DNA from 3 places in the Moellerella wisconsensis genome. Region 3 is predicted to be linked to each of the others. Evidence: riboswitches for the same ligand, from Rfam matches in the RefSeq annotation. Region 3 holds a riboswitch; each other region holds the start of a gene.
What was found. A riboswitch is a leader RNA that binds a small molecule or an ion and turns the genes downstream of it on or off. The one in region 3 is predicted to bind thiamine pyrophosphate.

Region 1 (3,284 bases), 1.7 Mb from region 3:
ATGTTACGGCGGATCATCTGCATCGGCACATGTCCCGGGCCTTCTATCATGACTTGGACATCGTATTCCCAAGCAATTTTGGTGAGCTCACCTAAAGTATGTAATTCGGCAAATTGTGCTTCATCGTTAGCATCTTGAATGGAACCTGGACGTAACCCATCACCTAAAGATAACGCGACATCGTAAGCGGCACACAGTTGGCAAATTTCCCGAAAATGTTGATACAGAAAGTTTTCTTGATGATGTGATAAACACCATTTTGCCATTATCGACCCTCCGCGAGAGACGATCCCCGTAAGGCGTTTGGCGGTCATCGGGACATAACGTAGCAATACACCGGCATGGATTGTGAAGTAGTCGACGCCTTGCTCTGCTTGTTCTAATAAGGTATCGCGGAACATTTCCCAGGTTAGGTGTTCAGCCACGCCGTTAACTTTTTCTAATGCTTGATAAATCGGTACGGTACCAATAGGCACAGGGCTATTGCGTAGGATCCATTCCCGAGTTTCATGTATATAACGCCCGGTGGATAAATCCATCACCGTATCTGCGCCCCAGCGGGTTGACCAAATGAGTTTTTCGACCTCTTCTTCGATAGAGGAAGTGACCGAGGAGTTACCGATATTGGCGTTTACTTTGACCAAAAAATTGCGCCCTATAATCATAGGTTCTGATTCGGGATGATTGATATTAGCAGGAATGATAGCTCTACCGGCTGCGACTTCTTGGCGTACAAATTCTGCGGTGATATTGTCGGTTAAATTAGCGCCAAAATTTTGCCCAGAATGTTGTTGGCGTAGGACGTCTGAGCGAATGCGTTCGCGGCCCATATTTTCACGGATCGCAATAAATTCCATTTCGGGGGTAATTATGCCCCGACGCGCATAGTGCAATTGCGTTACACAGTGGCCAGATTTAGCTTTTAGAGGATGAGGCCGTTGTGTAAAGCGGAGAGAGTCTAGCCCTTCATCGGCGAGACGCTGTTGGGTAAAATCAGAGCTTAAATTTTCGACCTGAGTGACATCATTGCGCTCTTGTATCCATGCGCTACGCAGTTTTTTTAATCCCTCATGTACATTCAATTTTGCATTGGGATCGCCATAAGCGCCCGAGGTATCATAAACAGGAACGGCTTCATTTTGTTCATATTGAGGCTGTTCTTTGGTGCCGCCGAGCAAGGTCGGCGTTAGTTGAATTTCACGCATTGGCACTTGAATATCGGCACGCGAGCCGGTCAAATAAATACGTTTAGAATTAGGGAATGAGACCCCTTGCAGAGTATTAATATAAGTTTCTGCGGCGTCGCGTTGTGCTTTACGGCGACGGGTAGGGCTTGGCGCTGGAGAAACATCATGGCTAGGGATTACAGTATTTTCGGACATAGCAATTTCCTGACAATGTTATTCCACTGGATGAATGGATAACGGGTTATAGTTAGAAAGTTGCTTGTCTGGAGCTTGGCGGGAGTATCGTTAAGGCAGCTAGATAAGGCAGATAAATCGATATGCTTGTTAGGTTATCGAGGATTAACCTAGCGGGTAATCAGCATAAACGCGTAGTCTGTAAATTATATTTCTAGCGGATTGATTACTCTTGTTCCCTTCGCGGGTATTAACCCGATCAGGTTCCGCGGATCCCGAATTAACGGTCTCAGCCTGTATACTTTCGTATTCTAGGCACTCCGACAAGATGCGAACCAGTATAAAAGGGATTATAAAAACTACAACCCCCTTAATTATTTATAAGTTAAATAATATTAAATCTAGATAATCGATAGGCTAAGCACTAAATCGATTAAATTTTCCACTGCAATTGAGTCCATTGCTGCTCCATCGCGATTTCTGCCAGTCGAGGGTCAGCATTGATGGTAATGACTTGATCTGCAAAATAACACATGGGCAAATCATTAGCCGAGTCGGTATAAAACACAATTTCCGCATCGCTGACTCGTTGCTGACTTAACCACTGGGTGAGGCGTTTTACTTTGCCAGCTTTAAAACTGGCAATCCCGTTTATTGTCCCTGAATAGCTATTATTAATCACCTGCATATCGATACCTATAGCAAAATCAGCATGCAGTTTTGCGGCAATTTTTTTGACAATAAAAGAGACCGTTGCAGAGATGATTATCACGGGAATATGACGCTGACGATAATCGTCGATACACTGGCGAGCTGCTGGATAAATGTTGGGCAGGATGATGGTATTAACAAAGTCATCGAGCCATATATCAACTTGCTCGGTTGGAATGCCCGCAAGTGCTTGCATACTAAAGGCTAGGTACGCGGGCATATCTAATATACCCGCATTATATTGTGCCATCATGCGGCTATCTTCGGCGATAAATTGGGGATCGTTGATGATCTGTTTATCCCATAGATAATGTGTCCATAATACACTGCTATCGCCTTGGATCAGTGTTTCGTCTAAATCAAACACCGCTATTTTTGTTGTCATTATTGTAACCTTGAGGCTGTGTTATTGGCTTATATATGATGTCTGTTAATTATTAAGCTAGCGAGCGAATTTCATTCTTATTAAACAATAATTCAAGCTGGCTACCGGGCTCAAATAAACGTTCTGAAGAACGATTGAGTAAGTCGACCGTCATTTCTCCTGCCGCGGTTTGGACTGTATAGCGAATAATATTGCCTAACAATTGATGTTCTACAATTGTGGCCGCCACAGGTGCAGAAATATGGTTACCGTAATGACGACCGGTTTCGCGGACATAGATAGATTCAGGACGAATAGCCAACATGCCTTGCTGATTAATCCCTAATAATTTATTGGCTTTTTCTGCCTCTATTAGATTGTAATGCCCCATAAAACGCGCCACAAATTGATTAGCAGGTTAAGTATAGATATTTTCTGCGCTGTCATTTTGAATAATTACCCCTTGATTCATTAAAAAGATCTTATCCGATAAGATCATCGCCTCATCTTGATCATGGGTGACAAATAATGTGGTTAAATTAAGTTCTCGTTATATACGGCGAATTTGTTGACGTAAATTTTTACGAATACGGGCATCTAATGCTGAAAGTGGCTCATCTAATAGCAAAATTTTAGGTTGCATAACTAGGGTGCGAGCTAGCGCAACACGTTGGCGCTGACCGCCAGATAATTGATGAGGATATTGCTGTATTTCTGACGATAAACGGAATCACGATTAATATTTCAGTTACTGAAACGTGTTCAGGGTAAGAATATTAGATGACAAACAATTGAAATATTGATGACACTTTTTAGACAAATCGCTGAGGACAATACAAAATGGATTA
Region 2 (3,284 bases), 1.4 Mb from region 3:
CCATTTTTGTTGTTGGCTAAATCCAACTGAAAATGCAGCATTCATTTTTTGACTCAGCAACATTAATCCTAAGCAAAAAATAATCTGGATCAGTGCTAATAATGCGGCTTGACCAAGGTCAAAGTCATAGCTAAGGGCTTGATAAATAGCTAATTCAATGGTGGTTGCAGCTGGGCCTCCGCCTAATGCTAGTACCGTAGCAAAGCTGGCAAAACAGAGCATAAATATTAAAGCTGCGGTGGGTAACATCTGGCGCCGCAAATACGGCCATTCCACAAGACGAAATTGCTGCCATTCACTCATGCCTAACTGTGCAGCGATTTGCCGTTGTTCAGTAGAAATGCTTTCTAGTGCAAGTAATAACATACGGGCAGCGAGTGGCAGATTAAAAAAGATATGTGCCAGTAAAATACCGCTCAATCCATAAGGTGAGAATTGATAATCAATACCTAAATATGCCGAGAGCTGTGCTAGCCAGCCGGTGGAGCCATACACGGAGAGAATACCGAAAATTGCCACTAACACTGGTAGTACTAAAGTCATCGCGCATAAACGCAATAACAATGTTCGTCCCCAAAATCGTCGCCGATAGAGCGCTCTCGCTAATAAAATTGCTGGCAATACCGAAAAAATAGCCGACAAAAAAGCCTGCCAAAAAGTAAATCGAATTACATGCCATAAATAGCTGTCATCGATAATCGCTTTAAAATTCAGCTCCGGTGAAAATAATAGCAGCGCGCCACAGGCCGATACCGCGATAAGGATCAGCAATCCACTGGCAATAGCCCCAGGGATAAGCGAGCGATTAATTATTGACTGACTGCAGTTTGCCATAAACGAGTCCATGCATTACGTTCTTTAGCAACTTCTGCTGCGCTGAACTGGAGAGATTTTTTGGGTAATGGTAATTGCTCGTATACCGCTGGTAACGGGATATCAATCACCGGATACATCCAGTTAGTGGTAGGTAATTCCTTTTGGAATTGAGGGGTTAGCATAAATTGCATAAATTGCTGCGCTAGCTCAGGTTGTGGGCTATTTTTTAATTGTGCGGCAACTTCAACTTGCATGTAATGGCCCTCATCAAATAGCGCAGCGGCGTAATTATCTTTGTTATCCGCCAAAATATGATAGCCCGGAGAGGAAGTATAACTGAGCACAAAATCGCCTTCACCTTTGAGGAATAGCCCATAGGCCTCACTCCAGCCTTTAGTCACCGTCAGGGTTTTTGCGGCTATTTTTTGCCATTCAGCGGCGCTTTTATCGGCGTATATTTTTTCCATCCACAGCAATAATCCTAAACCTGGCGTGCTAGTACGAGGATCTTGATAAATTATTTTCCACTTTTCAGGGCTATTTATCAGTTGGTCCATACTGGTGGGCGGATTTTTGATTTTATTGGTGTCGTAGATAAAGGCGAAATATCCATAGTCGAAAGGGATAAATGTTGAGTTTTTCCAGACAACCGGTAATTTTAGTGCCGTTTGATCAATCTTACTTTCGCTAAATAAACCGGTTTTTTGTGCAGTATCAATCAAGTTATTATCCAGCCCTAACACAATGTCAGCCTTGGATTTTTTACCTTCCATACGCAAGCGATTTAATAATGAAACGCCATCCCCTAACGCCACTAATTTTAATTCGCAGCCACATTGTTGTTCAAAACTGCGTTTAATTGCAGGGCCGGGTCCCCATTCTGCGGCAAAGGAATCATAGGTATACACGGTAAGCGTTGGTTTATCGGCTAAGGCGGCATGGCTAAAAACCAGTGCTAACATGGCGCTGGTGGCGAGTTTAAAATAGTTGCATTGAGACACGCTTCACTCCTGAATTAAAAAAACATTACACAGGATTTGAGATGGCGCTAAGAGAAAGTTTCATTAGGCAGGTACATCGCTCAAATCCCTACACCGATATTAGTCGGATCAGGTTCGACGGGTTTTTTCTCAGCCTGACTATTTGCGTCATAGCACCCCGTTGAGTCAGTGGCTATTGTAGTGACTTCGCGCATATCTGCAAACTCTATTGATAGTAGTTTACCGACTGGGGTATGTATGAAACAATTAGCTATCTTTCAAATTTGGTTATTGAGGTAGTCTGGTGATCGATGATGATGGCTACCGCCCGAATGTAGGAATTGTAATTTGTAATCGGCAAGGGCAAGTTTTGTGGGCTCGTCGCTATGGCCAACATTCATGGCAGTTTCCTCAAGGGGGGATTAATCCCGGGGAATCACCAGAACAGGCTATGTATCGGGAACTCTATGAAGAAGTCGGTTTACATCGCAAAGATGTTAAACTGCTTGCGTCTACCCGAAATTGGTTACGTTACAAATTACCCAAGCGTTTGGTGCGTTGGGATACAAAACCCGTGTGTATCGGTCAGAAGCAGCGTTGGTTTTTATTGCAATTACAAAGCAACGAGAATGAAATTAACGTGCAACGCAGTAAATCGCCGGAATTTGATGGCTGGCGATGGGTTAGTTATTGGTATCCTGTCAGACAAGTGGTTTCTTTTAAACGCGAAGTGTATCGCCGCGTAATGAAAGAATTTGCGCCTGTAGTGATGCCAATGCAGGAGCCACAACCTATGCAACGTACTGTTTATTCTCATCGCCGTAGGCGGTTTTAGGCGGATTTATGCTGGCGCGTTTGCGGGAGATTGTTGAAAAAGTTGCGATGGCAACAACTTTGGCAGAGGCGTTGGAACTGCTAGTGACTGAAACCTGTCATGCGATGCAGACAGATGTATGTTCTATTTATCTAGCAGATAGCCAACGCCAATGCTATTACTTAATGGCTACCCAAGGCCTGAAAAAGCCCAAAGGGATTGCGGTTCGCTTAGGTTTTGATGAAGGTGTGGTCGGTGCTGTTGGCCGCCAATCTGAAATGCTCAATCTTGCCGATATCCGTGAACACCCTCAATTCAAATTATTACCTCAACTTCGAGAAGGGCAGATGCGTGCTTTTCTCGGTGTTCCTATCGTTTATCGCCGTCAACTGCTTGGTGTCTTAGTGGTTCAGCAGCGCGAGCGTCGTTTATTTAATGAAACCGAAGAGTCATTTCTGGTGACTTTATCAATGCAGCTGGCTGCCATATTAGCCCAGGCTCAAGCCAAAGGGATTTTTGGTCAATATCGACAAAATCGAATTAAGGCCTTACCTATCGCTAATGGGATAGCCATGGCTTATGGTTGGCGCGATATGTCACAGCCACTTTTAGAACATGTGTGTCAGGCATGCGCTCTTGATATTGATGCCGAACGTCATCGGTTGGCTGAAGCG
Region 3 (3,284 bases):
ACTCGCTTTATCGACGAAGCCGTGAACACGGGTATAGACACAGTTATTGCTGGTGGTGGTGATGGAACTATTAATGCCGTAGCTACCGCCCTAATGCGCTGCCAGAGTAGCTCAAGGCCTGCTCTCGCCATTCTGCCGCTAGGTACTGCCAATGATTTTGCCACCAGTGCTGGGATCCCAATCGAGATCGATAATGCCTTAGCTTTAGCTATTAAAGGAAAAGCAACCCTTATCGACTTAGCTAAAGTTAATGATGACTTTTATTTCGTCAATATGGCTACCGGTGGTTTTGGCACCCGTATAACAACAGAAACCCCCGCGGCCCTCAAATCTGCACTAGGTGGCATGGCCTATTTTGTCAACGGGCTATTTAGACCCGATACACTAAAAACAGATATTTGTCGCGTCGAAGCCGAAGATTTCAATTGGGAAGGTGAAACCTTAGTTATCGGTATTGGTAATGGTCGACAAGCCGGCGGCGGACAAGCTCTAACTCCAAACGCATTAGTCGATGATGGAAAATTAGACCTTCTGCTGATCCCTGCGCGTGAAATAATTCCGGCTATCGTCAATAACCTATTTAATCCCGAAAAAAATGACAGTATTATCCGCAGAACGAGTTCATGGATAAAAATTCATTCCCCACATAAAATGGTATTTAATCTCGATGGCGAACCACTGTCTGGTGAAACGTTCCGCTTTGAGATTTTGCCTAGCATTATTCGCTGTCGATTACCGCCACAATGTGATCTATTATCTTAGATAGTGCACATTTTCCGCTACTTTTGGCAGTCTTTAGCGCTATTTTTACTGCTGTTTTTACTCCTATTTGTACAGTTATTAACACAATTGTGTGTTGGAGTTTATTGTCCCGTTAATGATCCCCCAACACATAGTTACACCATTACAGATAGTTACCACCATTGATGAAAGTGATGAACTGGTCCAATACCCTGACCAACTTCTAATGAGTCCGCCATCAATAAAGCCTGCTGTAAATAATTTTTAGCCACCGGTAATGTGGTTTGCCAGTTACTAAATTTAGGCCGTAATGCTGCAAGTGCTGCTGATAACGTACAGCCAGTACCATGAGTATTCACTGTATTAATACGCGGCGCGGTAAATCGCCATTCACCTTGTGCAGTAAATAACCAATCTGGACTTTCTGCTTCATTCAAATGCCCCCCCTTCATTAATACCGCTTGGCAACCTGCTGCCAATAACATCCTTCCTTGTATTTTCATTTGATTTTCATTCGTAGCAACAGAAGTCGCCAATAATGTCGCAGCCTCCGGTAGATTTGGTGTAATTAATGAGACCAACGGCAGAAGTTGGCTCACCATAGTGCTTACCGCATCAGGAGATAAGAGTGGATCACCGCTTTTCGCAATCATAACGGTATCAAGGACAACATAAGGGATAGGATAGCGTTTTAAGGCACTAACAAGAACGGAAATATTTTGGCTATTCGAGAGCATTCCAATTTTTGCGCTATCGATTCGCACATCTGACAAAACGGATGCGAGCTGAGTCGCAAAAAACTCGGAAGAAATATCGTAAACCGCTTGAACCCCTTGGGTATTTTGTGCAACCAGCGCAGTAATCACTGAGGTTCCGTATACACCAAGGGCTGAAAAGGTTTTTAAATCGGCTTGAATCCCGGCTCCACCACTAGGATCAGTTCCAGCGATGGTTAATGAATTGATTCTCACTATATCACTCCTTAAATGCGGATTATAAGTGTTGGTAACTTAAGTGCCGGTAAGGAGTGGTGATTTGGCAGGAAAAAGATGTCCAGTTTACCGACTTCCCTACGCTGGCATTATCCAGATCAGGTAATACGGGTTCATCTCAGCCTAAAGGCGCCCCGAGTCAAATGCTCTACCGTTTTCGGCAAAAGCATAAAATATGCAGATTAGTATCGCATTAATTACCAACGCAAACCAGCAGGTAAAATCAAACACATTTAGCCCAATAAAATACAACTAATATTTTATTAATTTATCTGTCGCCAAATATAATTACTTTATATTTATCTATTTACGCTACAATAAACCAAACTAAAACAATGCTAAAACACTTTTCTATTTAAACTTTCATTATTTAAATAATATTATTTACAGCCACATAAAAATAACCTAGAGAAACTATTAGATTTTTATTCATTGATATTAGCCTATCATCAACCTCTACATAATGGGTACGCTAGCCATTCCCTATACTATCAGCCGTACTAACCCCTTATTAAGGCTAAAAATTTATAATCTGATAAGTCAAAAATAGAAACCTAATACATATATAAGTTAAGATTTTTCTTATAATGAATAATGTATTAGTTTTCACTTTTTTAAAAAATGTTATTATAGGTCAATATAATATTTTTAAATGCCATTGCTGATTGTTTTAACATACATTTTGTCCGAAGGATTTTTTAGGGTAAGAGATGAAAAACACGTGATGTGTTAACGTATATTGGAATTGTAATGACTGTAAAAAATTGGGTGATCCTAGCGGCGAGTTCAACTTTCTGGTTAAGCTCGGCTACTTGCTCCGCATCTTCCACTTCAGACGTTGCCCCTGCATCAATAAAGACGCCGGGATTGTGGGATAAATTTACCAGCAATGTCAATAAAACATGGGATTCTCCTGAATATGAGGTCTATTTACCGGCAGTAACTTGGCATAACCGTTTGACATATGACAAGAAAAAAACCGATAAATATAATGAGACCCCTTGGGGTTTAGGGCTAGGTAAATACCGCTATGATGAAGATAATGATTGGCATTCTCTTTATGCAATGGCGTTTATGGATTCAAATGACAAAGTCGAACCCATTATAGGTTATGGCTTTCAGAAAATGTGGATCCCCAGAGATATAGACGGCTTTCGTATGGGGGCGGGTTTTACCTTAAGTATCACGGCGCGCCATGAATATAACTATATTCCAATGCCATTGCCTTTACCTTTAGTTTCGATTGAATATAATCGTTTAGCATTTCAAGCCACCTATGTTCCAGGCACCTATAATAATGGTAACGTATTATTTGCATGGTTCCGTTGGAAATGGTAACAATAAGATTATCAAGAAATACTCCGTAAAAATATTTCATAATAAAAAGGCGACTAATAGAATAATCATCAGTCGCCTTTTTAGTTTCTATTTTAATCCAGTAACTCTAGGTATTTGCGTCTGATCATTAGCTATACCGAATATTCTATTGACTTTATTATAAACTAATTACGCAGATTCGTTGTTATTGGTAGCCTGTTTTCTGGCGTTAGA

Region 1: linked by a shared signal. The riboswitch ahead of thiC (phosphomethylpyrimidine synthase ThiC) and the one ahead of thiD (bifunctional hydroxymethylpyrimidine kinase/phosphomethylpyrimidine kinase) in region 3 are both predicted to bind thiamine pyrophosphate.
Region 2: linked by a shared signal. The riboswitch ahead of thiB (thiamine ABC transporter substrate binding subunit) and the one ahead of thiD (bifunctional hydroxymethylpyrimidine kinase/phosphomethylpyrimidine kinase) in region 3 are both predicted to bind thiamine pyrophosphate.

What each region holds. Positions count from the first base shown of each region.
Region 1 is NZ_CP093242.1:317,692-320,975, forward strand. Features, by position in the region: gene thiC (phosphomethylpyrimidine synthase ThiC) at 1-1,382, opposite strand, end outside; TPP riboswitch at 1,581-1,694, opposite strand; gene MNY66_RS01335 (HAD family hydrolase) at 1,795-2,457, opposite strand; partial or broken gene MNY66_RS01340 (ABC transporter ATP-binding protein) at 2,510-3,145, opposite strand.
Region 2 is NZ_CP093242.1:606,045-609,328, forward strand. Features, by position in the region: gene thiP (thiamine/thiamine pyrophosphate ABC transporter permease ThiP) at 1-834, opposite strand, end outside; gene thiB (thiamine ABC transporter substrate binding subunit) at 810-1,778, opposite strand; TPP riboswitch at 1,885-1,987, opposite strand; gene rppH (RNA pyrophosphohydrolase) at 2,101-2,631, shown strand; gene ptsP (phosphoenolpyruvate--protein phosphotransferase) at 2,640-3,284, shown strand, end outside.
Region 3 is NZ_CP093242.1:2,040,751-2,044,034, forward strand. Features, by position in the region: gene yegS (lipid kinase YegS) at 1-762, shown strand, start outside; gene thiD (bifunctional hydroxymethylpyrimidine kinase/phosphomethylpyrimidine kinase) at 915-1,715, opposite strand; TPP riboswitch at 1,792-1,880, opposite strand; gene pagP (lipid IV(A) palmitoyltransferase PagP) at 2,484-3,071, shown strand; gene MNY66_RS09035 (amino acid permease) at 3,240-3,284, opposite strand, start outside.